Regions from separate parts of the Methylomonas sp. Uni0009 genome, predicted to be linked through region 2. Evidence: riboswitches for the same ligand, from Rfam matches in the RefSeq annotation. Region 2 holds a riboswitch; each other region holds the start of a gene.

Region 1 (5,542 bases), 580 kb from region 2:
GGTTAACGCCTTGCGCAGAACCGCCGGCAGAACGTTTGTGGAACAGTACTTTAGCCGTGGTTGCCGCAGAACCGTTGACGGTCAGGCCGGGTACGTTAGTAGAGTTCAGTGTGCAGAAATAAGCACTATGGTTTTTACCTTCGGAACCCGCTGTACCGTTGTCTTTAAATACATCCAAAGTACCGGCATCGCACAAATTAACGAACAATGCCGCAAGGGCTTTGTCTTGCGCGCTAGCGCCGGACATGAAGATTTCGATATCCGGCGTGACGCTAGGCGCATGTGCGGATGCACCTTGCGAGAAACCTGCCAGAGAAGCCACTGCGATAGCAGCAGACAATAATTGCTTTTTCATTGTATATCTCTCAATTGATTGAATTTAAAGTTTGAGCCGACCCGTTCATGAAGGGGGAACCAGCAAAACAGAATCCGGCCGGCTCAAGACGTTTGCGGGATTAAACCGCCAGCGATTTACGGCGAGTGGCGCGCAGTACACCCATCAGACCGGCGCCGAACATCCAAACTGCGGCTGGCAGCGGCACAGCAGCAGGTGCAGCGGTGTAGGTCAATGAACCGACATTGCCGTTGATTGCAAAATTCCATGTACCTGGAAAAGTGACTAATTCGCCAGTGTCGAAGTCGCTATCATTGACTTTTTCATGAACAAAGGCCAAAGCGGTGCCCAATTGGCCTTGCCCGGTAAATGGCAATGCGGTTTGCAAATCATTACCGTAAACAGCAGTGTAGCCTTGTTGGCCGACTGTTTTGAAGGTGCTCAGGTTGTTGGCATTAGCATCTTGAGTTTGGATATAGCTGACCAAATCATTCCATTTACTCATGCTGTTGCTAATGTCTGCTGCGTTGGTATCGAAAGCAGCAGGTGCAGGAACTACTGAAGTTGTATAGAAACCATACTTAGCAGTATCTGAAGGGTCGTTCAGTAATCCATGTCCACCCGAAACACCCCAAGTAACGTTGTTGCCGGCAGTGTAAGCAGCAGCGAACGATTGGAAGTTGTTGTCGCTCAGTGTGAATGACAATGGTTGGCTGGGGTTAGCCAAAAATTGTTCAACAGTGATGCCCAAATCCAGCGTGTAAGAGTTTTGTGCTGTGTAGTTAACCAGGTTAAACAAAAACTCACTACCGTCTGCTGTTGCATCGCCGATAGCTTGGATACGCGCTTCCGCGGCGCCTGAAGCGGCCGCTGCCAATACTGCAACTGCCAACAATTTTTTAGACAATTTCATTTTTAAAACCTCATGTTTAAATTTCGATTAATGACATAAGGTGACAGCCCAGCCGTCTTGACCTGCAAGACCCGTGACTTTCCGTCCCCGCTTCACAACGAGTTTGGCTTTTACACGCTTTAGATTGCACTCGACACCATCTAACATCCTGACAGCGCCGCTTTGTTGCCCCCGCGACCATGTTCCGCCTAGCCTCCTCCCTATCCTCTTCCTTCGCCGCTCCTTGTTCGTGCCGTCCGTGTTCCCTAGTTGCTCCCGAATCTTTGCTGAACGGCCGTTCCTCAACCCCTCAACTTGGCGCGAATTATTCCAGAGCAATAGCGGCGTTTCGGTTACAGCATTGTTAAATTAACGTGACATGTAATACATCTGTATTACAAAGCCGGCCGCTAACACGAAAATTCAGCGGATGACCTAGGCGGGAGGGAGCGATGAAATCTAAGATTCTGTTTGCGGGGGTCGCATCAGTGCGATTCAGTTAAGGAAGAACCCCCTTCTCCCTCCGGGAGAAGCTTGGGATGCGGGAATCAAATAAAGCTATTTTCGGCGTAGCCTAGGTATTAGTGGCCGCTAGCTCTCGACGGCAAGGGCCTTGCTGACTATTGAGCAAGTTAGTTAAACCCAAAAAGTCCGTCATGCCGCCGGGATAAGGGCGTCCGGTGCCATGGATGGCAAGCTTCGAACTCTGCGTGCGCTGAACACGGCATTCCCCGACAAGCAAACGCCTTGCGACCGCTTCACCAATCGATTGGGAACACTGGGCTCCCGCCTGCGCGGGAGCGACGGACGTTAAAGGCCAGGCTAATATGAAGGCGGGCTAAACAACGCCCAACAAGACTTTGGCGTTAACGATACCGTCCGCATCGGCCGGTTTTTCCACATCGATTTGCAGCACTTGCAAGCGGTGTTTGGTTTCCAAAATTGTCAACCATGACATCAGTCGGTCGAAGGCCAGATTTTCCAGCCAGACGCTGACTTTGTCCTCGCCTTCCGGTGACAGATGTTTGATCGCCGGTTTTATATCCAGCTGTTGGCTGCTGAAATCGACTAACGCCAGCGGCGATTGATTACCGCCATCCACTGCCGGCGTATCAACCGCGGCTTGTTGCCGCAAAGCCGCCGCTTCGTTGCCGACTTGTTGTAAATAGCTATAGATTTGCTGTTGCGCCTGGATTTTTAGGTTCAGCAAGCGGCTTTGTTCAGCAATTGGTTGGTAAAACAGCAGGTATGCGCCATACACCAGTACGACCAATAAACCGCCCAGCGCCAGTACTCGCTCTCTGGGCGTTAATTCGGCAAAACGCTGCGCTATGTCATTTTTCGCGAATCTCAAGTTGCGCCTCCACGCCGTTTGCGCCGCTATCGGCGGATTGAAGTTTCACCTGCATGCTGGTTTGCAGTTGTTGTTTGAATTGCTCCAGCTGGCCTATGTCATCGGCAACTACATGCAACTGCAAACCGCCGTTCAGGAAATTGAGTTTTTTCAAATGCACGGCCGGCGTGTCTTTTAATACCAAGCCGGACCGGTAAAGCAAGCGCATGAAACCGCTACCGATGACATCGTGTTGTTTTCTGAGCTGCGCCAATTGTTGCTCGGCTTGGGCTTTGACATTGACGATGCGTTTCACCTCGGGAAAGCTTTGTTTGAACAGCGCTTGGGTTTTAGCTTCCCACTCGCTCAGCTCGGCTTGCTGTTGCCAGTAGGTATGCAATACGGCGTAGCTCTGCACCGCCAAAGCTGCACCCAAAATAATTGCTGCAGGCAGCCACTGTTGCCAGCGGCCTACCTTTCGACTGGTGACGGCATAGGCACCGCTCAACACATTCAGCTCTGCCGGTAACAATTCGACAGCGCTCGCCATGAATGGCAAAGGCCTTGTTATGACTGTTTCCAAACAGGTATTTGCCAAACCGTCAGGCAGCTTGCGGTCTTCGCTGGCTTTGCATATCAATAAAGTCTGAAAATCAGCACCTTCGGCACGGGCTTTTTCCAGCAGTTGCGGCAGAAATTGCGTATCCACGCCGCCGCCCAAATAAGCAGCGCTGCGCAAAATTGCGTTGCTTTCTTCGAGCAACAAAGTCGTTTGTCCAGGCTGATACGGCAGGCATAAGGTTTCCGGATACGCAGCTGCCAGCTCTAAACCGGCTTCGCGAAACGGAGTAAGCCGCGCCGCTAATGTGTCGTGCGTAATCGCCGCCACGGCGAGTTTATCCCGGTCCTGCTTTAACCAAACCAGATGATAATTTTCCACGTCCTCGGCCAGTAAATCTTCCAAGGCAAACGGCAAAGCCTTTTTCAGTTGCGCGGTGGTCTTAACGGCCAGCTCGATTTCCAATAACAACACCGAGGCAGCCGGCAATAACAGCAGTACAGACTTACCCTGCGCAACAGCTGCTAACTGGGCCATCGTGCCGGATGCCGACTGACTATCCGGCTCGGCAAGACTCAACCATTCCAGTTTATCGGCCGATTCGGAGATGAATCTGACCAGCAGTTTTTCAGCCATGCGCCAAGCCCTGGCGCTGCCGCTTCAAGACTTGCGCACCGCCGCTATCACGCTGCAATTGCGACTGAAACTGCAAATGGGTTTTGCCCATATCGATTTGCCCTTGTAGTAAAAAGTGTTGCGAACTGACCCCCAAGCCGTATTTACCGATGCCGGCATCGGCAACCGCTTCGTCCTTTAAAAACTCGGCGACTTTTTCGAAAGGCTTGCCTCTGGCTCTGAAGATGGATGCCGCCTGATCGGCGCTGATGTCGTCCGCCAAACAGCGCAGCACCATGGCGCTGGCGGTATTGATATTCAGCGGCGCGTAGCCTTCCACCACATACACATACGGCAATAATTTCGAATAAATCTCGCGCGTCATGCCTTGTACCAGCAATAACTCGCTGACATCTGCAAATTGCCGGTTCGCGGCGCGGTAGCCGGGCTTAGATCGGGTATAGGCGTCGTCTTCCGCACCGTGCGGATAGCTAGCGTCCATATCTGCGTCTATCCAATCCGTGATTGCCTGTACCAGCTCGGTTTTCAGTTTTAGCTGCGCCAGCAAGCGTTCCAAGCGTTTTACATCCGGCACGGATACTTTTCCCTCAACCAACAAGTTGTTCAGATTTATACGGCCTTGCAAATCCTCAATCTGTGCTTGCATCGTGCCGCCAGCCACCACGGTCATTGCCAGCGGTTTGGACCAGGTATCATCCACACCATCGACATCACCAACTTTCGCATCAGCGGCCAGCCTGCCAATCGCCCAGCTTTCCAAGCCATAGGCATATTCCCAGGCTTGCATGCTGCGCAGCTGATTTTCGGTGCGGCGAATATCCATCTGCCGCGCTCTGGACATGGACACGACCGCTACCGTGGCGATGGCCAGTATCAGCATCACCGTGATCAACGCTATGCCGTGCTGCGCCCGATCTAGCATCTTCATTCCCGCACCAGAAACAGCCGGCGCATGTCGCCCAGGCCGGCCAAGTTAAAATTAGCTTCCACCGCTTTGGGTAAGCCAGTGCCACCTGCCGGCCAATGCGTCGTCCAGTCGCTGCCGTAAAAGCGCAGTTCAAGCGCGCCAACATTCAGCAATTTTTTCCGACGAAATTGCGTCTGCTGGGTACGGTCCAACACGATCCAGACCTGCCTGTACAAACTGCCGTTTTCCAGTCGATAACTGACACGCTGCAGATCACTTCGCATCGACAACGCCGACCATTCCGGCACGCTGCGGGTTAAAGTCAATAATTCTTCACCATTCCCACCGGAAAAAGCCGGCTGTTCGCTACCCAATTCGTCCCGAATCGAGCGTGGCAAAGCCTGGGCTAAATCTTCGTTAAGCAAATACAGGGTTTGCTGCAACGCGGCGATGCTGTCCGAGCGTTTTTCCGTGCCCGCTCTGGCATCCAACACCGCGCTCAAGCCGGCGTAGGCCATGGCCGCCATGATCGCGAACACGGCCATCGCGATCAGGACTTCCAGCAAGGTAAAACCGCGACTGGCGCTATTGTTCATGGCTGGCCGGAACATAACTAAGCAAACCGGCGTACGGCGATTTATCCCCTTCCAAAAACACTTCTATCCGGTAATCCCAAAGCGTGCCGCCGAGACTCGGCGTCACACCGCGCTTGGCCTGCCAATACCAGCGCCGCCCGGCCATGGTTTCCCACCCGTCCTGGTTCTCCGGCTTTTCGGTATCCAGGCGCAATTGCACCGCACGATTAGCGGCTATCGTCGCGGCTATAGTTTTGTTTTCCAGATACCAAAGGTTCTTGGTATTGTCGGCGGTAATTTTGATCA
Region 2 (5,542 bases):
ATTCTTGTTGACGACAATAGGGTCCGGGCCGTCCAGTAGGCCGGGAACAGGCGGAACGGGCAAATGCTTCAGGCTTATCGGCATGGGCCCTAGTGCCAATTCGACCGCGGCGGCGCTGAAACTGAGCAGTACACCTCCGGCTAAAACAATCGCTAATTGGCTATGACGAAACAATGTCATGGTGAAACTCCACTGAGAAATGGTTGGTTGGCAACAAATACGGCCAAAACGCCCGCATCAGCGGGCTCAAACTATAAAAAAGGCCGATAAATCACAAAGCGTAATTTATCGGCCATCCTTTATTCCTTTGGCGAAGTCCCTCGCCAAGCTTCCTTTTTTTATAGGAACATCGGCTTATCTGCTGGGTGTTGGCTTACGCTTTAGCGTTGCGTTTGCCTCTGCCTCTGCCTCTGCCTATAAAGCCGGCCAGTGCCGTACCGAACAGCCAGACAGCGGAGGGTACTGGCACTGCCGCTGGTGTGTAGGTAGAAGGGGCGGCCGACGCGGAAATGTTCAAAGAGATGCCGGCACTGCTTCCGAGGACGTCTGCACCGCCGACGAACACGGCATACCAGCCAGCTTGCAAGTCGTTCAGTGTCAAGGTCGCGAATCTTTTGGTGTTGGCAAAAGCAGGGTTGCCGGTGACGCCTATAGTGCCGGATACGCCGGTTTCATAAAGGTCGTCGATACTGACATCGTGGGCGCCGGAGTCGATGACACCGCCGAAAGAGTTAACGTAGTTTTTGCTTGAGGAGCTGACGTAGCCCAGGGTTTCGACAATGCCGTCCGCGCCGGTTGCCCACATTATGCCTGGATCGCCGGCTTGGCCCACCGAGTTAAATTTGTGAATTTGGCCGGTTAGCTCAGCCGGTGAGTCGACGCCGACCGTTTCACCCGAATAAGCCACATTGGTTCTGAAAATTGAAAAAGCCGGAAAGTTTGCCGCGGACGAACGCGCGTCGACAGTCACGGATTGGGCTGATGAGCTTAAATAAAAGTTGGTAAATGCACCTTGCATGCCCCAGCCATCATTGGACAGAGACGGATTGCCCGCGAAGCCCAAATTGCTGGAATTAAAACTGGGGTTTGAGATGCTGGTGCCCAGCTCGAGAGTGTTATCGGCACCTGACCAAGCCGCCGCAGCAGGTTGAGCAACGGCAAGGGTTAGCGCGGCGGAGGATAGGGTGATTTTAAAAATAGTTTGTAAATCGATGTTCATTTTTGAGTGTCTCCAATATCTACCACATCGTTGCTTACGATTGTGGTAGATTTAAGTTGCTGTTTAATTTGGATTTGTCTGAGTATTTCGGGCCTGGCAGCCAAAAGATAGACATCTCCAAAGGGTTTAGACATGCATTGCGAGGGGTGAGTCGACAGCTGATGTCGGCTGACCTTTTCGCTCTTGTTTGCCGGGGTTTACGCGGTGCGGCGTTTGCCGAATACACCGAATCCCATTAGTGCAGAACCGAATAACCAAACGGCCCCTGGCACCGGCACTGCGCTAACACCCTCGCCGGTGATGGTCAAAGGCAGGCTGGCTCCGGTGACGTAGTCGGTGGCGGTCAGGGTAATTTGATAGTCGAAATGATCCTGACCGGTGGCGCCCGTTATCGGGTTGACGCCGGTCGCACCGGTGATGGTGTCGCCCTTGTTGAAGCCCAGTACGGCTTCTTCGATGGTCAGAGAGTAATCGCCAAAAGCAATAATGTAATTGCCCACGTCCAATGCAGTCGCCAGGTAGGAGTCTCGGCTCAACAAGCTGCCATCGGCCCATCCGCCGGTATTGCCGGGTATGGTGTAGGCTGGACTGTCGTCGCCGCTGACGATTTCGGTAGTCAGTGAGACTGTGTCCTGAAAAATGCGGAATTGGCTATCTGCCAGTGTTAGTTCGCCGTCGCCGTTTATATCGACATACGCGCCGGGATGCGCGCCCCAGCCCGCTGCGTAGCCTTCATTCGCCAGGACATCGATTATCACATTGGCAGCTGACGACAAGGAGAACGAGTAGAAATCGATTGTGGTGCCGGCGCCGTGAACCGGGTCGACGGTTTTATAGATGGTGCCGTTTACGGTCTCGGCTTGTACATTGCCGAGGCCTAAAAGTGAAATAGCAAGTGTTGCAGCCACCTTTTTCAAGGCAGGCGCATGTTTCGTGTTAACAGACATATTTCAATTCCTTTCATAGTAAGACGAAGATTTTTACCGGTAGGTTTTACCGGCGACATTCAATGTTTCGCAATTCCCTTTGCGAGTCGTTGCCTAACGCACATGCGCCGGATGCCGCGATGCCAGGCTCTTACTTTCCGGTCCTTTGCTTACGGTAAGTGCTGGGCCAATGGATTCCCGCGCAATTTGAACAGCCTTAAAACCGCTATGTATTTCAATATTCCTGGATTGATCACGCTACGCTATGGTTGCGAGAGAGACAGTCCAAAAGAGTTTTAAATACCGGGCTTGCTTGCGTAGTGAGTTAAACAACGGGTTTAGCTAATCAGGAGATACAACAAACTATTCCTGACCAGTGAGCGAGCGCTATGGGTAGTTGTCGGTGTATGAATCTCGACCGGCTAGACCCTTCTCTTACCCGCTCATAAGAGGCAGCTCGACTATCTGAATCAGATCCGCAGCTTTCCGGCCCCGCCTTGCGACGAGTGTGGCGACTTGGTGGCTGCGCCCAGGAGGGTGCAGCACTATTTATAAAGCAAAACATCTGCCAAAATATATTTGAGCGTGGGTTGCTAGTGTTTTTTTATGGTTATGTTCATATAAAACAATGGGATAAGCTGTTTTGTTTGATAGGGTGGAGTAGTAATAAGTGTGGCGGTTTTTTGGGGTTTTAGATGGCTATTACGCTATGCAGGGTGTGTTATTTCGCGTATTTTGGGTTATATCCCTTATTTTATTTAAGAGATTTTGGGCGGCAGCTTTGAGTTTGCGCCGTAAGGGTAAAAGTCATCAGTTTGGGTAGTGATATACCAAGCTGGGTGCTTAAAAATCAGGGTGCTGGAACGAAGGTTGGGAACGAATTCCGAAATAAAAATCCAGCGTTCTCATGCGTATCATGACTTCGTCGGCAATCGACGACCAGCCTCGCCGGAGCTTTAGTCATCTGCCAATTGCTGACGAAAATCACTCAGTCCCAGAAAAGGTTGATTCCTCTAATCGCCTTTGCCATCAGGTGGAGAAGACGTTTTTTGCATTTAAGGCGATGGCATGGCATAGCTACGGGTTAAGCTAAAAACACCGCTTGGTTCTTGGCAGCCTTGTAGTTACGCGGTATTGCGCTTTGGGCGGCTGTGTTATGACGACACTATCCAATATTTCCAACACAAAATTTTCAAACTTAAATTAAGATGCCCGACACTTTCACCGAGGATACATATGAATAAAACCGATGCCATTTTGAACAAGGGTCAGAAGCTCTATGAAGACGATGCCTACATTTTGTTGTGGACGAAATTTTTTGGCCTGAGCCTGCTGGCGCTGACCTCTTACTATGTCTACGATAAACAAAAGCAGCGTCTGATCAAGCTCATGAGTAGAGAAAAAACCTATCTGATGAGCATCAGTTACTATCTCACCCACGATTATGGTTTTACCCCGACAATGGTGTTGGAAGGTATCAGTTTATTTAAGGATATTTCGACGGCAATTGCCGATAGAGGCGGCGAGACATGGAAGACCTTCTTTGCGGAAACCGCCAAAGATAAAGCCAGGACGTATGCGGTTCGGGGCATCCGCAAGGATAAAAAAGCCAAGGCTTGAGTTTCCACACCTTATGCCTTTTGTGCTTGGAGGCCGTCAATAAGTCGCGGACAAAACCCTAGTCAGTTTTTAACTGCTCGAGCGGCAATCTCTTTATAGGAATAGTCAGTGCAGGAATCATCCACTAAAAAACGCACGCCAATTTTTGGCAACAAACCTTTGGCTCGACCTACCAAAAGACCGGCGCGCGCATGTTGATTACCCAAACCGGCGAGTTGGTCGGTTTGCTGGGTCCGGCGCATCGCAAACAACGGTTACTGCAAAGTCTGGGCGACAACACGGCACTGATAGTCGAACGGGTGTTCCGCCCGTTCGGTTTGGACATCGGCGCGCAACCTCCGGAAGAGATTGCCTTGTCCATCGTGGCCGGCATTCAGGCCCAGTTCAACGGCCGTAGCGGCTGGCAACAGGGGATAGAGCCGGTTGCGCTCAAACATGCATGCAGCCATGGATAATGTGCATGCCGTCATACTGGCGGCCGGTGCCTCCAGCCGGATGGGCAGCCCCAAGCAATTACTGATTTGGCAGGAGCGTCCATTACTGGCGCATGCGCTTGCCAATGCGCAAGTCGTGTTGGCGGAGCGGACGGTGGTGGTATTGGGCGCAAATGCTGAGGCGATAAAAGCCGCGGTCGATTTGAGCGGTAGTGAGGTGGTATTGAATCTGGATTGGGCGGACGGTATGGCCGGTTCGATTCGGGCTGGTATCCAGGCTGTGCCGGACACGGCTAACGCGGTATTGTTGATGCTGTGCGACCAACCCTTGATCAACGCCGCGCATCTGCAAAGTTTGCTTAGCGCTTGGCAAAACGCGCCGGAGCGCATCGTCGTCAGTCAGTATGCGGAATCGTTTGGCGTGCCGGCCGTGCTTCCGGCTGCTTATTTTGACCAGCTAGCCAGCTTGACCGGCGACCGGGGAGCTAAGCCCTTGTTACTACGCTTCGAAGACTCACTGGTAAAAGTGCCGTTGCTGGAAGCGGAACTGGATGTCGACACCACGAGCGATTACCAGCGCTTGCATGCACTCAATGAGATGTAGCTCATGATTGACCAACCGCTTGACGCCTACTTACAGCGTATTCATGAGCTATTTATCGAACTGGGTATTCCGGACGAGCTGCCGGCAGCCAGGGGTTTGGCATTTTGCCGCGAGCCCGCCGAATTGATCGTCGCTGACACCACGCCGCAGGGCAGGGCGTATTATCTCACGGCGGAAGCGGCCGTTGCCTGGCACACATTGAAACAGGCCGCCGCCGAGGAGGGCATTACCCTGCTGATGGTGTCGGCCTTTCGCAGTGCGGATTATCAAGCCGACATTATTCGGCGCAAGCTCGGGATGGGGCAAACTATCGAGGAGATTCTGCGTGTCTTGGCCCCGCCCGGTTACAGCGAACACCACACCGGGCGTGCCATCGATATAGGCAGCGACGATTGCCCGGAACTGGGCGAGCGGTTCGAACAAACGGCTGCTTTTCAGTGGCTATCAAGCAACGCAAAACGCTTTCAATTTTTTCTGTCATTCCCGCGCGATAACCGCTTCGGTTATGTTTACGAGCCTTGGCATTGGTGTTATCGGGGACGGCTGTCGGCCATAAGCTGACCATCACGCTTTTCAAATCAATGGAAGGTGATGGTCTCAGAGCAGTCGCTCAACGAGCGAGGTAAACGGCCTTGCGCGGTTTTGTGCGCAAGGCCCGGTTGGGCGGCGCTTGTAAATTCTCAATACTTATTGGCACGTTCCGTAAAGGAAGCCGCCATTGTTTGAAGTTCAGACTTAA
Region 3 (5,542 bases), 1.2 Mb from region 2:
CGCGATCCGCGCGATGTGTGTTTGAGTTGCTTCCAGCAGGCGTTTAAGCCGTCTAGCGTGACAGTCAATCTACTGAGCTGGGAAGGCGTGGCCAAGCAATATGCGGCCGTGATGGACCTTTGGTTTTACATAAAGCCGATGATGCAGCCGCGTTATATGGAATTGCGTTACGAGGACACGGTCAACGATTTCGAAAACAGTTTTCGCCGGGTGTTTGCGTTATTGGATTTGGAATGGGTGGCCGAAGTTAGCGCGTTTCATGAAAAGGCTAAGGGCCGTTATATTGCCACGCCGAGTTTTGCCGCCGTCGCTCAGCCGATTTATTCGCGCTCGGTGGCGCGTTGGCAGCACTATGAAAAGTTTTACGAACCCGTATTGCCGATTTTGGCACCGTATATCGATGCGTTCGGTTACGAATGAAGCGAATGGGCAGGGTTGTTCAAGCTTTTTGATCAAGCAGGCTAGATTCTAGCGGATGTAGAAGTGGAGCTTCCGTGCCCCCGGTCATCCTTGACCGAAACCGATCCAATTTCTTGCTGATTAACCTGGCCCTTGATCACACTGGTAATTAAGGGCGCCGGGTTAAAAATCAGCTTTAAGTGACATAGATACGTCTCAGACGTTTTCTGTCGTTTTGCGTTTGCCGAAACCGACTAAGCCGGCCATCGCGCTACCGAACAGCCAAACCGCACCCGGTACGGGTACTGGTGATGCGGCGGCGGAGATGGTAGCGGTATAGGCCAGATTGGCGCCGCCTACCGTGCCGTCGTAACCACCCAAAATCAGTGTGTAAGTACCGGCAGTCAGGAAACGGGTCAGCGTCGCGCTGGCGGTGGTGCCTTGAGTGGCTGCGAAGGCCCAGGCGTTTGCGTCAACCAAAGCCAGTGTGGTGCCAAGTGGGCTGGCAGCCATGGGATTCAGAGCACCGTTGTTCAGGTATTCTTGATGACGACTGCTGCTACCCGCGGTATCCCAGCCGCTCCACAAACCAAAAGCCGGGCGCAGATTGGAGCCGTCCGACGATACGGTGATGGTCACTTCCGCATCGGCATGCAATTCAAACAAACCGTAATCGGCGGTATGCCCCCAGTTTGTCGCGCCGTCTTTATAAGCTTTGGCGCCCATGCCTATGCCGTGGCCGCTGGCGGTTTGCGAGTTGGCAACGCCGCCGTCATTGTGGATCATCGCTACCCAGGTGGCGGGCAAATTGCCAATATATCCTGGATCGCCGGCCGACCATGGGCCTGCGGCAGAACCGTCCGGTAAGGGATCTCCGGAAGCCAAATTGTAGGTTACGTGAGCGCTAGCCATGCCGCTGATCGACATTAAAGCGCCCATGGCGCCGGCTAATGCTAGTTTCTTAAAGGTTAAGTTTGCAGTCATTTTGGATCTCTATCGAATTAAATATATGAGCTAAAGCCTGTTGTTAAACAGCGATTGGTGAGGGGATTGCCGTTGTTTGGCGGCAATCCCGTTGGGCAATTAAGCCGCTAGTTGTTGTTTGCGGCGGCCGAAACCGATCAAGCCGGCCATCGCGCTGCCGAACAGCCAGACTGCGCCTGGAACAGGCACTGCCGAAGTGGTAACCAGTACGTCGTAGGTTACGCCATCGAGCGCGCCGCCACCGTGCGCGCCGACCACCAAGGTATAAAAGCCATTGGTGTGTAGTCCTGGTGTGCCTGTGGCATTCCACTCGGCTTGATCGAACACAAACGAGTAGAACAAGGTGTCGGAAGTGCTGCTCATGCTGGCTGTCCAGATAGCTTCGCCCAAGCTTGAGCCTTGCAGGCCCGTTTCGCCGATTGTGGCAGCCGCGTTACGGTCAGATGTGGAACTGCTGTCCACATTGCGATACAGGGCCACGTCCAATAAGCCGTTAAATTGGCTGTAATCCGCGTCGTTTTTCACGGTAATGGTGGTTTTGATATTGCCCGCGCTGGCGCAGTTAGCGCTTGCTGTGTTTGCGCCGCAGCTAATATGAATCAAGCCGTAGTCCAGTCCCAGGCCGGTTGAAGCTGAATTGCCTGCTACCGCCAAGTAAGGATGGTCGCCATCAGCCGGTAGGTCGGTCATGATGGTGCCCCAGGTGGCGGCGTTGGTGCCGCCGTTTTTGTCCGAGTAAGCTTTCCACAAGCTACCGATAGTGTTGGTGCCGAAGCTAGGGTTTGAGCTAATAAGGTTTGCTGTCAGTGCGCCATCGTTGTCTGTAGCGCTGGAGCCGGTATGCAACTCGCGTTTGGTGAAGCCGGCAGCGGTTGTATGCTGACCTGAATACCACATATAGGGCAGGTTGCCTGCTACTTCTGTGGCTGTCTCAGCCGCGGTACCTGTGCCCGGAATTAAGGTGTTCGCGTTTAAGTCGCCGACTGTATAAACGTTGGTACCGTTGGCGACTCTATTGGTGCCGTTGGAGTTTGCAGATACACCGTCTGTACCGTTGATGCTGTTGGCGATGCCGAAGCCGATGGCGGAGTTACCGGAGGCTACTGTGCCCGCGCCGGTCAGGTTGTAGTAAGAGTGCGCGAATGCTTGACTGGAAACAGCCGCCAGGCCAGTTGTCAAAATAGCTGCTATAGCCGTTTTATGAAAGATCATGATCGTCCTCTTTGTTATTGGAATTAAAGGTAACAGCGAAACTGACAAAACTTGACCAACAGCAGCGAGCCAAACTTTGCCCTCGCCCATGGCGCGCATGGGGGCAATCCGGCCTTCTTTAAATCGTTTTTTAAGAACCGTGATTTTCCGGCCCCGCCTCACGACGGGTGTGGCAAAGCTTGCTTTCAGAGATTTGCTCATTCCGCCAGCGGCAGACATGGCAGGGATAGAGACCTACTAACCGCTTTTCGGAAAGCAAACCACGAAGCAAGTACACTAGTCGAAGCGAATAATGGGCCAACTCAATAATATATATATATTTCATTATATTACGGCGTATTTTGCCTGGGTTGGCTTGAGTAAGTGGTGGGCGAAATTCAGCGAAATAGCACAGGCGCGTGCTTTATATAACACAGTTCAATTTTTGGTAAATGATCCGGGTTTGGTGGTGAGGTTTGTTTTGGTGGATTTGCTCAGGAATTTCTTTCTTTTCTAGTCGTTTATTGTTAGGTTGTTGCGCCACTAATTGGGTTGGCACGAGATTTTTCAGTGGAGAGATGTATGCAAAAAACCGATAAAACCCCGTTGTGGGTGTTCCTGGCCCTGTCGAGTATAGAAACCCGCAAAGGCGCGTTACTGTTGATCTGGAGTAGTATTGTTTTTACTCTTTACTGTGTGCCTTGGCCGCTCTATTTCGATGGCAACGGCTGGGTTGCCAAATTATTTTTGATCGACGATTGGGAATGGTTTGCGATGATGCTGCCCATGACGTTTTGGTACTGGCTGAGCATGAGATGGGTGGATAAAAACGGCGGCTGGCGTTTGGCTGGTGCGTGATATGCCGCACTATTTTTCGGGACATGATTCGTCAGATCGTGACGCTTGTTCCTAAAAGATTAGCTCGTAGATTGTCGTTCGATCTTTTAAGTGGCTAGCCTAATTCCTTATTTGCCATGGCATGTAGCGGTTGGAGTGAAGGTTGCTATCAAAAATCGATTGAATACTTAGGTGGCCGCCATCCAGGTTTGGTCGGCTTTCCACCTTCTTAAGCAAGCGGCGGTAGTATCTAGCGGCGATGCGTTCTTCAATTTAGTGTTGTTTCTATGCTTTCACACATTCTGCCCAAAGCCGAAATATCCATTCGCGAAAACCTGCGGTGGTTATACATTCTTAGAAATTTGATGCTGTTTGCCGTTACGGTGGCGGTGTTTATTGCAGTGAACGGCCTGGGTATTAATTTGCCGCAAAACCAGCTGTGGCTGGCGATTTTTGCGATTTCCATACTTAATCTTTACACCTGGCTACGGCTGAGGACGCCGGAAGAAGTTACCGAGCACGAGATTTTTTCGCAAATATGCATGGACGTGTTGGCGTTGGCCTATCTGCTTTATCTGACCGGCGGCGCGTCAAACCCGATCATTTGGGTGTTTCTGCTGCCTTTGATTGTAACTGCCATCATGCTGCCGCAGGCTTATGCCTGGAATATGGTGATCATTACCTCCTGCGTGTATACGGTATTGATTGCCTACAACGTACCCTTGCCGGCTGTCGAGCCGCACATGGCCCATCCGGCGATGACGGAGATGACGCCGGAAATGAGCCTGCAAATGCATTTGATGAACGACAGGCGTTATTTCAATCTGCATGTATTCGGTATGTGGTTTGGTTTTGTGTTTAGCGCCGGCTTAGTCGCTTTTTTTGTGGTCGAACTGTCCAAGACCTTGAAAGAGCGGGAGCGTAATTTAGCGGATGCCCGCGAGAGTGCGCTACGCGACGAGCGCGTGGTGTCCCTAGGCACCTTGGCAGCCAGCGCCGCGCATGATATGGGTACGCCGCTGGGCACGATCGCCATTTTGACGCATGAGATGGCGGAAGAGCTGTCGGCGCATCGCTATCCGGATCTGCATCAGAAACTGGTAATTGTTCAACAGCAGATTGATCGCTGCAAACAAGCCTTGTCGGTGATGTCGGCCTCCGCCGGCGAGATGCGGGCGGAATCCGGCAAGGTGATGCTGGTGAGCGAATATATCGATGAAGTATTAGGCCAGTGGCGCACGCATAAAGCCGCCACCAGGCTCAAGCTATTTATTTCGCCGAATGTGGATATGGAAGCGCGCGTGATTGCGGAACGTACTGTGACTCACTCCATCATTAATATCCTAAATAACGCTGCCGAGGCATCGCCGGTCGATGCGGGCATCGAGTTTCATGTGGAATGGGATGAAGCAACGCTAAACTTGAAAATCCGGGATTTCGGTCCAGGCTTGCCGGCTGAATTTATCGAGTTTGCCGGGCACCAACCGGTCAAGAGCAATAAGCAAGGCATGGGAGTTGGCTTGTTTTTGACTTATACCACTATCAAGCGACTCGGCGGTAAAATACAGTTCAGTAATTTAGAGTCGGGCGGTGCTTGCGTTGAAATCAGTTTGCCGCTTTTAGCTAAGGAGAGTATGCATGAATCAATTACCTATGGATAAACCCAATTTATTGCTTGTCGATGATGACGTCACCTTTTGTTCGGTGTTGAAGCCGGCACTGGAAAAGCGTAATTTTCAAGTGACTGTCGCCAATGATGTCGATACGGCAATGAAACTGGCGGAACAAACCGAGCCTGAATACGCGGTAATCGACTTGCGGATCGGTTTTGACTCCGGTTTGGAAATGGTCAAGAAATTGATTTCTTTAGATGACAATACCCAAATCGTCATGCTGACCGGTTTCGCCAGTATCGCCACCGCTGTGGAGGCTATCAAATTGGGCGCGATTCATTATCTGACCAAGCCGGCCAACGCTGATGAGATTGTCAGTGCTTTGTACAAGAACGAAGGCGATGCCTCGGTAGCCATCAGTGACAATCCGCTATCGGTAAAGCGCTTGGAGTGGGAGCACTTGCAAAAGGTGCTGATGCAGCACGACGGTAACATCTCAGCCGCCGCCAGAGCATTGA
Region 4 (5,542 bases), 1.5 Mb from region 2:
CAGGTACCAACCGGTGCGGCCCAAAGTTTGCCGGTTGGCATCGTAAAACAGCGAAAAATCGCCGTTGACCAAGCCGGCTCCAGTCGGCGGCCAGTTCGGCGCATAAAAACCCTGCACGCCGGTCATGCCCACTTGTGCCCCGGCCACGCCGGCCAGCGTGCCGGTATCGATGGCAAAATCGGCTGATGTGGCTTTGACGTAACGCTGGCTGGCTTGCGGACTGGGATCGCTACCGATAGCCGTCAACTCGAACACCTGATTGAGTCCGGAAATCTCGGTGGTATTGAGTTGGCTAAGCAAATGGTCGCCGGTATTGGCCGGATTATCAGCATTGGACGTTGCCGTACTCCAAAACGTCGACAAGTAATAGCCCCCGGCATAAGGTGCCAGCGCATTCCGGTCCAGGTTCATCGTAAACGTACCGCCGGATGGCGCATTCAATGTCGCGGCGTCGGCGCTTGCCGAGGCCATTCCCATACCGATGGCTAGCATCGCCCGTACCACCAAAGCGGGATAGCCACAGTTTTTGTTGATCTTCATAAAATCCCTATCAGCGGATGGTCAGAATAAGCCCTCTCCCTGCCTAAATACACAAGCGGCCGTAGTCGACGGCATGCGGGCACGAAGAGGGATTTATTGCCGAAAGTCCGGGCCCGAAGCGAATCTTGGCGACCGCCCCAAGCCCAATTTGCGAGTTAGGCCGCGACCGAGGCTTTTCTACGACTTTTACCCAGCAAGCCCAGCAGCCCGCTGCCGAACATCCAGACCGCCGCCGGTACCGGTACCGCCGATGGCGCCGTGCTGGGCGCCAGGCTAAAAGTACCGACCACGGCATTGGTATTGGCTCCAACCAAACCGGCCCACAATCCGGTCCATTGCAAATCGCCGCTCAGTAGTAATTCGCCATTGCTGCTTAGCGACTCGGAGACGTTGGTCAGCTTCAAGAAATTTTGGTACCCAAAACCGGTATCGTAGGTTTTGATATTCCAGGTGCTTCCGGTTTTTACCAGGCTAAAGTCGTAGGGCGTCAAAATGCCGCTGCCGCCTTGGCTGGTCAACAACCAGGCGCCGCTCAGACCGATTTGACCGACCGAGGTATTGCCGGCGTCCATCGTCGTGGCTTGTTCGGTACGGCCATAGGGGCCGGCAGCCGGATAGCTGTTGGTCGTGGTGTTGGCGTTAACCGCAAACGACATCGCTGTGCTGGCGGTTGCCGATAGCGTCGTTCCGCCGGTGGTTGCGCCGGTGATACCCAGCAAATTGTCGCTGGCACCCCAATGTTTCGCGACAATCCAGCCATTCGGATAGCCACTGCCAACATTGACCGATGCCGCCGCAAAAGCGGCATTGTTGATGGTAATGGTGGCATCGCCGCTGACTTGTGCAGCGCTGGCTGTAGCAGGCGCCAAAACGGCGGTCAATGCGCTGAAGGCGAGCAGGCCGGCGCTTGCCCATTGAGTGCGGTTGTAGTGCAAGATTGTCATTTTTTATTCCTTAATAAATTACGGTTAAAGTTAATCTGCAAATCGCCAACCCGAATTTCGGGTCTTAAACTGGCAGGTAACCCGGCTGTCTTAATCTCCAAGACCCGTGGCTTTCCGGCTCCGTCTCGCGGCGGATGTGGCATGTTTGTCGCGATCCTTACGACATCACTCTAAATCCCTGAGTGAGGTGCTCCTGAAAAACTCCTGTGGCAAATAGTTAACGACGGCATCAGTACTTGATTGAAAAACTTAGAAACCCGGCGCGACCGGCTGCCGGTGCTACCCGACCCTCGAAATAGCCGTAGGGCTGAAAATAATCCTCATCGCTGAGATTCTTGACCGTGGCCGCCCATTTGAAACGCCCGGTTTCGTAAGCCAACGCCGCGTCGAAGCTGTGGTAGCCGGCGGTTTTAAAGCGATTGTTATTGGATAAATAAGCGCCGGCGCGGGCGTACACGCCGAAACCCAAGCTAAAACCTTGCAACTCATTCTGCTGAAAACGGTAATGCGCCCAGAGCCGCCCGGCATCTTCCGGGACTTGAGCCAAGCGATTGCCGGCAGCCACCCCGGCTTTGTCGTCCATGAAGCGGGCGTCGGTATGCGCATAGTTCGCCAGCACGCTGAAGCCCTCGACCGGTTGCCAGAGCAAATCCATTTCGATACCGCGCGAGCGTTGTTGCCCTGCGGCGACCGAACGCCGCAGGAAATCGCTGCTGTCGGTGACCGCGACCTGGCTGCGCTCGATTTGGTAGAGCGCCAGTTGGCCGCTGAATTCATTCGCAAAATTGAATTTCAGACCGGTTTCCAGATGATTCGACAATTCCGGCGCCGGCGTATCGACGAAATTGACAAACGGTTGGCCGCGCATGCCTTCGCTATGGGAAATAAACCAGGAAACCTCGTCGTTTAGGTCGATCACGCCGCCGAGGCGCGGCAACCATTTCAGCGTATCCGTTGTGACATTTACTCCAGTTTGCGCGTTATTAAAATCGATACCCACCTTGCCCAGCCTAAGACCGGACAGCCAATGCAAACGCCGGTACAGCGTGCTTTGCCACTGCAGGTAAGCGCCGTAAGTGAGGTTTTCGATGAACTGATTTTCCCGGCCCGGACCGGGTACGGCATAAGGGGAGTCAAATAGCGGTGCCCGCAGATCGACCGTACCTACGCCGAATCCTAAGGCGCCGAAATCGCCCTCGATAAAGCCGGCATCTTGCAAACGGCTGTAATCCGCGCCCAGTAACAAATTATTTTCGCTGGGACCCAGCTTAAATTTGCCCTGCAAATTGCCCAATACGCTGCGTTCATGCTGTTGTTGAAACAATTCGGCGTTCACTAATGCCCAGTGCGATGCCGGCAGCAAGGGCCGATCCGCGACCAGGCCATCGCTGCCGAACAGGGTCTGAATTTTCTCGTCGAATTTAGCCTGCGCATAGCGCGCCTTCAGGTTTAAGCGCCAGCTCCCGGTGAGCTGCCGGTCCAGCGTAGCCCATACCGCATCGGCATCCGAATGGCTATCGGGCAGATTGGCCGGCCCCGGGAACAGATCGGGCCGGGTAGCAAAATCGCCGGCAATGCTGCCGGTGGCGGGCAAGCCCTGGTACTCCGGTTGCTGCCAACGCGACAGTTTGGCTTGGATCGTCAAACGGGTTTGCTCGTTATCGGTCAGCGTCAGGGCCGGGTTAAGGTTAAAACGCTGCGTTTCGATTATGTCGATGTTATCTCTGGCGTTGGTATATTCGCCCGTCATGCGCAACAAAATATTGGCGTTTAGCGGTTGATTGACATCGAAAAACGGCTGATAAAAGCTGTGACTGCCGATTCTAAAACCCGCTTCGCCGAAGGCTTTGGCCTGCGGCAATTTGGCAAGCAGATTCACCACCCCACCCACCGGCGAGCCCGAACCGCCGCTGTAAAGCAAGGCGTTTGAACCCTTCAGCACTTCGATTCTTTCGATATTAATAGTGCTTTCCCGGTCACCGGGGTTGTAGTACTGGGTAAAGCCGTCCAGCAGTTGTTCGGAACGAAAGCCGCGAATCAATGTGCCTTCGATAACCGGACTATAGAGCGTATTGCGCGCCACTATGCCGCTGACATTGACTAAGGATTCGCTGAGGTTGATCGTTTGCTGGTCGTCTAACAAGGGGCGGTTAAGCGCGTGCACGGACTGCGGGATTTGCTTGATTGGCGTGTCGGTTCCGGTAGCGCTGGCAATATGCCTGACGGCATAGGTCCGCGCCTCGTCAAGCATCGGCTCGGTGGCGATTTCCGCACCGGCCTCCGCTGTTTTCGAGCCCACGACAGTCATGGCATCCAAGGTAACGGGGGGCGGCAGGCTAGACAGCTCTGTTGCCGCCGGACTGCGTTCCAAAGTCACCGTGTCGGTATCGATAAAACGGTAGGTAAAACCGCTACCATGCAGCAAGTGTGTCAACGCCTGCTCTGCCGACATGTCGCCGCGCAGTTCGGGACTGGCGAGCTCACGCAACATATCTGCTGAAAAAATCAATTCCAACTCGGCTTGCGCGGCAAATTGAATCAGCGCGTTATTCAAGGACTGGCCGCCGATATTGAAGTGGCGAACCACTTCCACAGCGACCGCCTGGCTGCTGCTCAATTGTCCGCCGGCCGCCACCAGCCCGATCAACACCCAGGTATCGACACCGACACGGTTGCCTTTCAGCGCATAGCACAGATATACGGCTGGCCGATGCCATACACCCACTGCCAGCGGGTAGCGAAAATCGTTAATCCGTGCTTTCAAGATCCGTCCTGTCCGAAAAATAATGTTTCTCAACATAGAAGTCGTTTCAGCACAAAAATCGATCACAAAAATTTCCTGATTGGCAAAAAATCGTCTCCATTCCGGCAAAACTGCGTTGAAAAAATCGCAGCGCTGCGCGCCTGAGGAAGTTTCCGGCGGAAGGACGACTTTTGCTTGAATGCGGGTAAATGGGGAACAGCCGTTGAAGGCTTGAGCCGGTGGGCTGGATTTTTCGACCCATATGCGCCAAACCGTTTTTGACATGCGCGCGCTGCCCGGAGTGGCTTACAGCACCCAAAAAATCAGCGATGCAGTAACACCCAGGGACCGATACGGGTTTCTTGCAAAGCAAGCGCTTTGCGCACCGAGGACAGTGCCTCATCGGGCGCATCCAGAGAAAACACCCCGGTTACCCGCAGATTTTTAAGTGCGGCATCCGCCAAAAATATCCGTCCCAATCGATAGCGCTCCAACTCGCTGATCAAGTCAGCTAAAGGTCTATCGTTGATCACCAGGCGATGCTGCCGCCAAGCGGACTGTTCCGCGCCCACGGCCCGCGGATGCGGCAGCGGCAGTCCGGGTTGATAGACCAAGCCCTGCCCCTGGGCGACGGTAACGTCACTGTCCTGACCCGCCATACTGACCGCTACGGCATGCTCCTGGACGCTCACCTCGGTAGGCCCGGTCGCGGTTTTATACACCTCAAACACCGTGCCCAAGGCGCGGACCGTCAAATCGTCGGCCACTACGTCGAAAGGCCGCCGGCTATCCTTTGCCACCGTAAATTGCACCTGGCCGTGGTGCAAGATGATACGTCTGGCCGCGGCGGTGAACGCTACCGAAACCGCGCTATTGGTGTTCAGCAGCAAACGGCTGCCGTCGCTGAGTTGAATCTCGCGAATTTCACCGGTTTGCGTGCGGTAGTCACTGAAATAATCGCTAAATAAGCGCGCTTGTTGCGGCATGATCAGACTAATCGCCAACAGCCACATCGCCGCGACGGCCAGCCCGGCCGCAAACCAGGGCCGGCGCGGCCTGGCCAACGGCCGGCGGCTGGCTGGTTTATCGGCCTGGCTCTTGATTACCATTCGCCCTGAGCCTGTCGGAGGGGGCATCTGCCTGAACGTCGAAGAGCTCGGCTCACACGGAATACCTCTGATAAATAGGGCTGGGTCAATAATCTGGTCAGCGGCAGCATTTTTTTCCGCAGCGTGTCGAGACGCGGGTTGCAGCGATTCGCTCGCACTGGACAAACTGCCTGCCAGCACCATATCGCTGAACAAAGCCTCAGCCT

The links. A riboswitch is a leader RNA that binds a small molecule or an ion and turns the genes downstream of it on or off. The one in region 2 is predicted to bind cyclic di-GMP.
Region 1: linked by a shared signal. The riboswitch ahead of ACWAU0_RS14870 (hypothetical protein) and the one ahead of ACWAU0_RS17295 (hypothetical protein) in region 2 are both predicted to bind cyclic di-GMP.
Region 3: linked by a shared signal. The riboswitch ahead of ACWAU0_RS12075 (hypothetical protein) and the one ahead of ACWAU0_RS17295 (hypothetical protein) in region 2 are both predicted to bind cyclic di-GMP.
Region 4: linked by a shared signal. The riboswitch ahead of ACWAU0_RS10945 (hypothetical protein) and the one ahead of ACWAU0_RS17295 (hypothetical protein) in region 2 are both predicted to bind cyclic di-GMP.

What each region holds. Positions count from the first base shown of each region.
Region 1 is NZ_JBTAFN010000001.1:3,182,738-3,188,279, reverse strand. It holds gene ACWAU0_RS14875 (hypothetical protein) at 1-355, opposite strand, end outside; gene ACWAU0_RS14870 (hypothetical protein) at 456-1,247, opposite strand; cyclic di-GMP riboswitch class I at 1,287-1,365, opposite strand; gene ACWAU0_RS14865 (type II secretion system protein M) at 2,065-2,580, opposite strand; gene gspL (type II secretion system protein GspL) at 2,561-3,754, opposite strand; gene gspK (type II secretion system minor pseudopilin GspK) at 3,747-4,682, opposite strand; gene gspJ (type II secretion system minor pseudopilin GspJ) at 4,679-5,257, opposite strand; gene gspI (type II secretion system minor pseudopilin GspI) at 5,247-5,542, opposite strand, start outside.
Region 2 is NZ_JBTAFN010000001.1:3,761,451-3,766,992, forward strand. It holds gene ACWAU0_RS17285 (cytochrome-c peroxidase) at 1-180, opposite strand, end outside; gene ACWAU0_RS17290 (hypothetical protein) at 374-1,219, opposite strand; gene ACWAU0_RS17295 (hypothetical protein) at 1,417-2,166, opposite strand; cyclic di-GMP riboswitch class I at 2,594-2,668, opposite strand; gene ACWAU0_RS17300 (hypothetical protein) at 3,382-3,765, shown strand; gene ACWAU0_RS17305 (XdhC family protein) at 3,957-4,220, shown strand; gene ACWAU0_RS17310 (nucleotidyltransferase family protein) at 4,213-4,803, shown strand; gene ACWAU0_RS17315 (M15 family metallopeptidase) at 4,807-5,364, shown strand; gene ACWAU0_RS17320 (hypothetical protein) at 5,484-5,542, opposite strand, start outside.
Region 3 is NZ_JBTAFN010000001.1:2,541,956-2,547,497, forward strand. It holds gene ACWAU0_RS12065 (tetratricopeptide repeat-containing sulfotransferase family protein) at 1-420, shown strand, start outside; gene ACWAU0_RS12070 (hypothetical protein) at 616-1,383, opposite strand; gene ACWAU0_RS12075 (hypothetical protein) at 1,483-2,595, opposite strand; cyclic di-GMP riboswitch class I at 2,695-2,779, opposite strand; gene ACWAU0_RS12080 (hypothetical protein) at 3,157-3,432, shown strand; gene ACWAU0_RS12085 (ATP-binding protein) at 3,699-5,072, shown strand; gene ACWAU0_RS12090 (response regulator transcription factor) at 5,050-5,542, shown strand, end outside.
Region 4 is NZ_JBTAFN010000001.1:2,299,865-2,305,406, reverse strand. It holds gene ACWAU0_RS10950 (hypothetical protein) at 1-540, opposite strand, end outside; gene ACWAU0_RS10945 (hypothetical protein) at 696-1,484, opposite strand; cyclic di-GMP riboswitch class I at 1,557-1,635, opposite strand; gene ACWAU0_RS10940 (TonB-dependent siderophore receptor) at 1,714-4,248, opposite strand; gene ACWAU0_RS10935 (FecR family protein) at 4,551-5,542, opposite strand, start outside.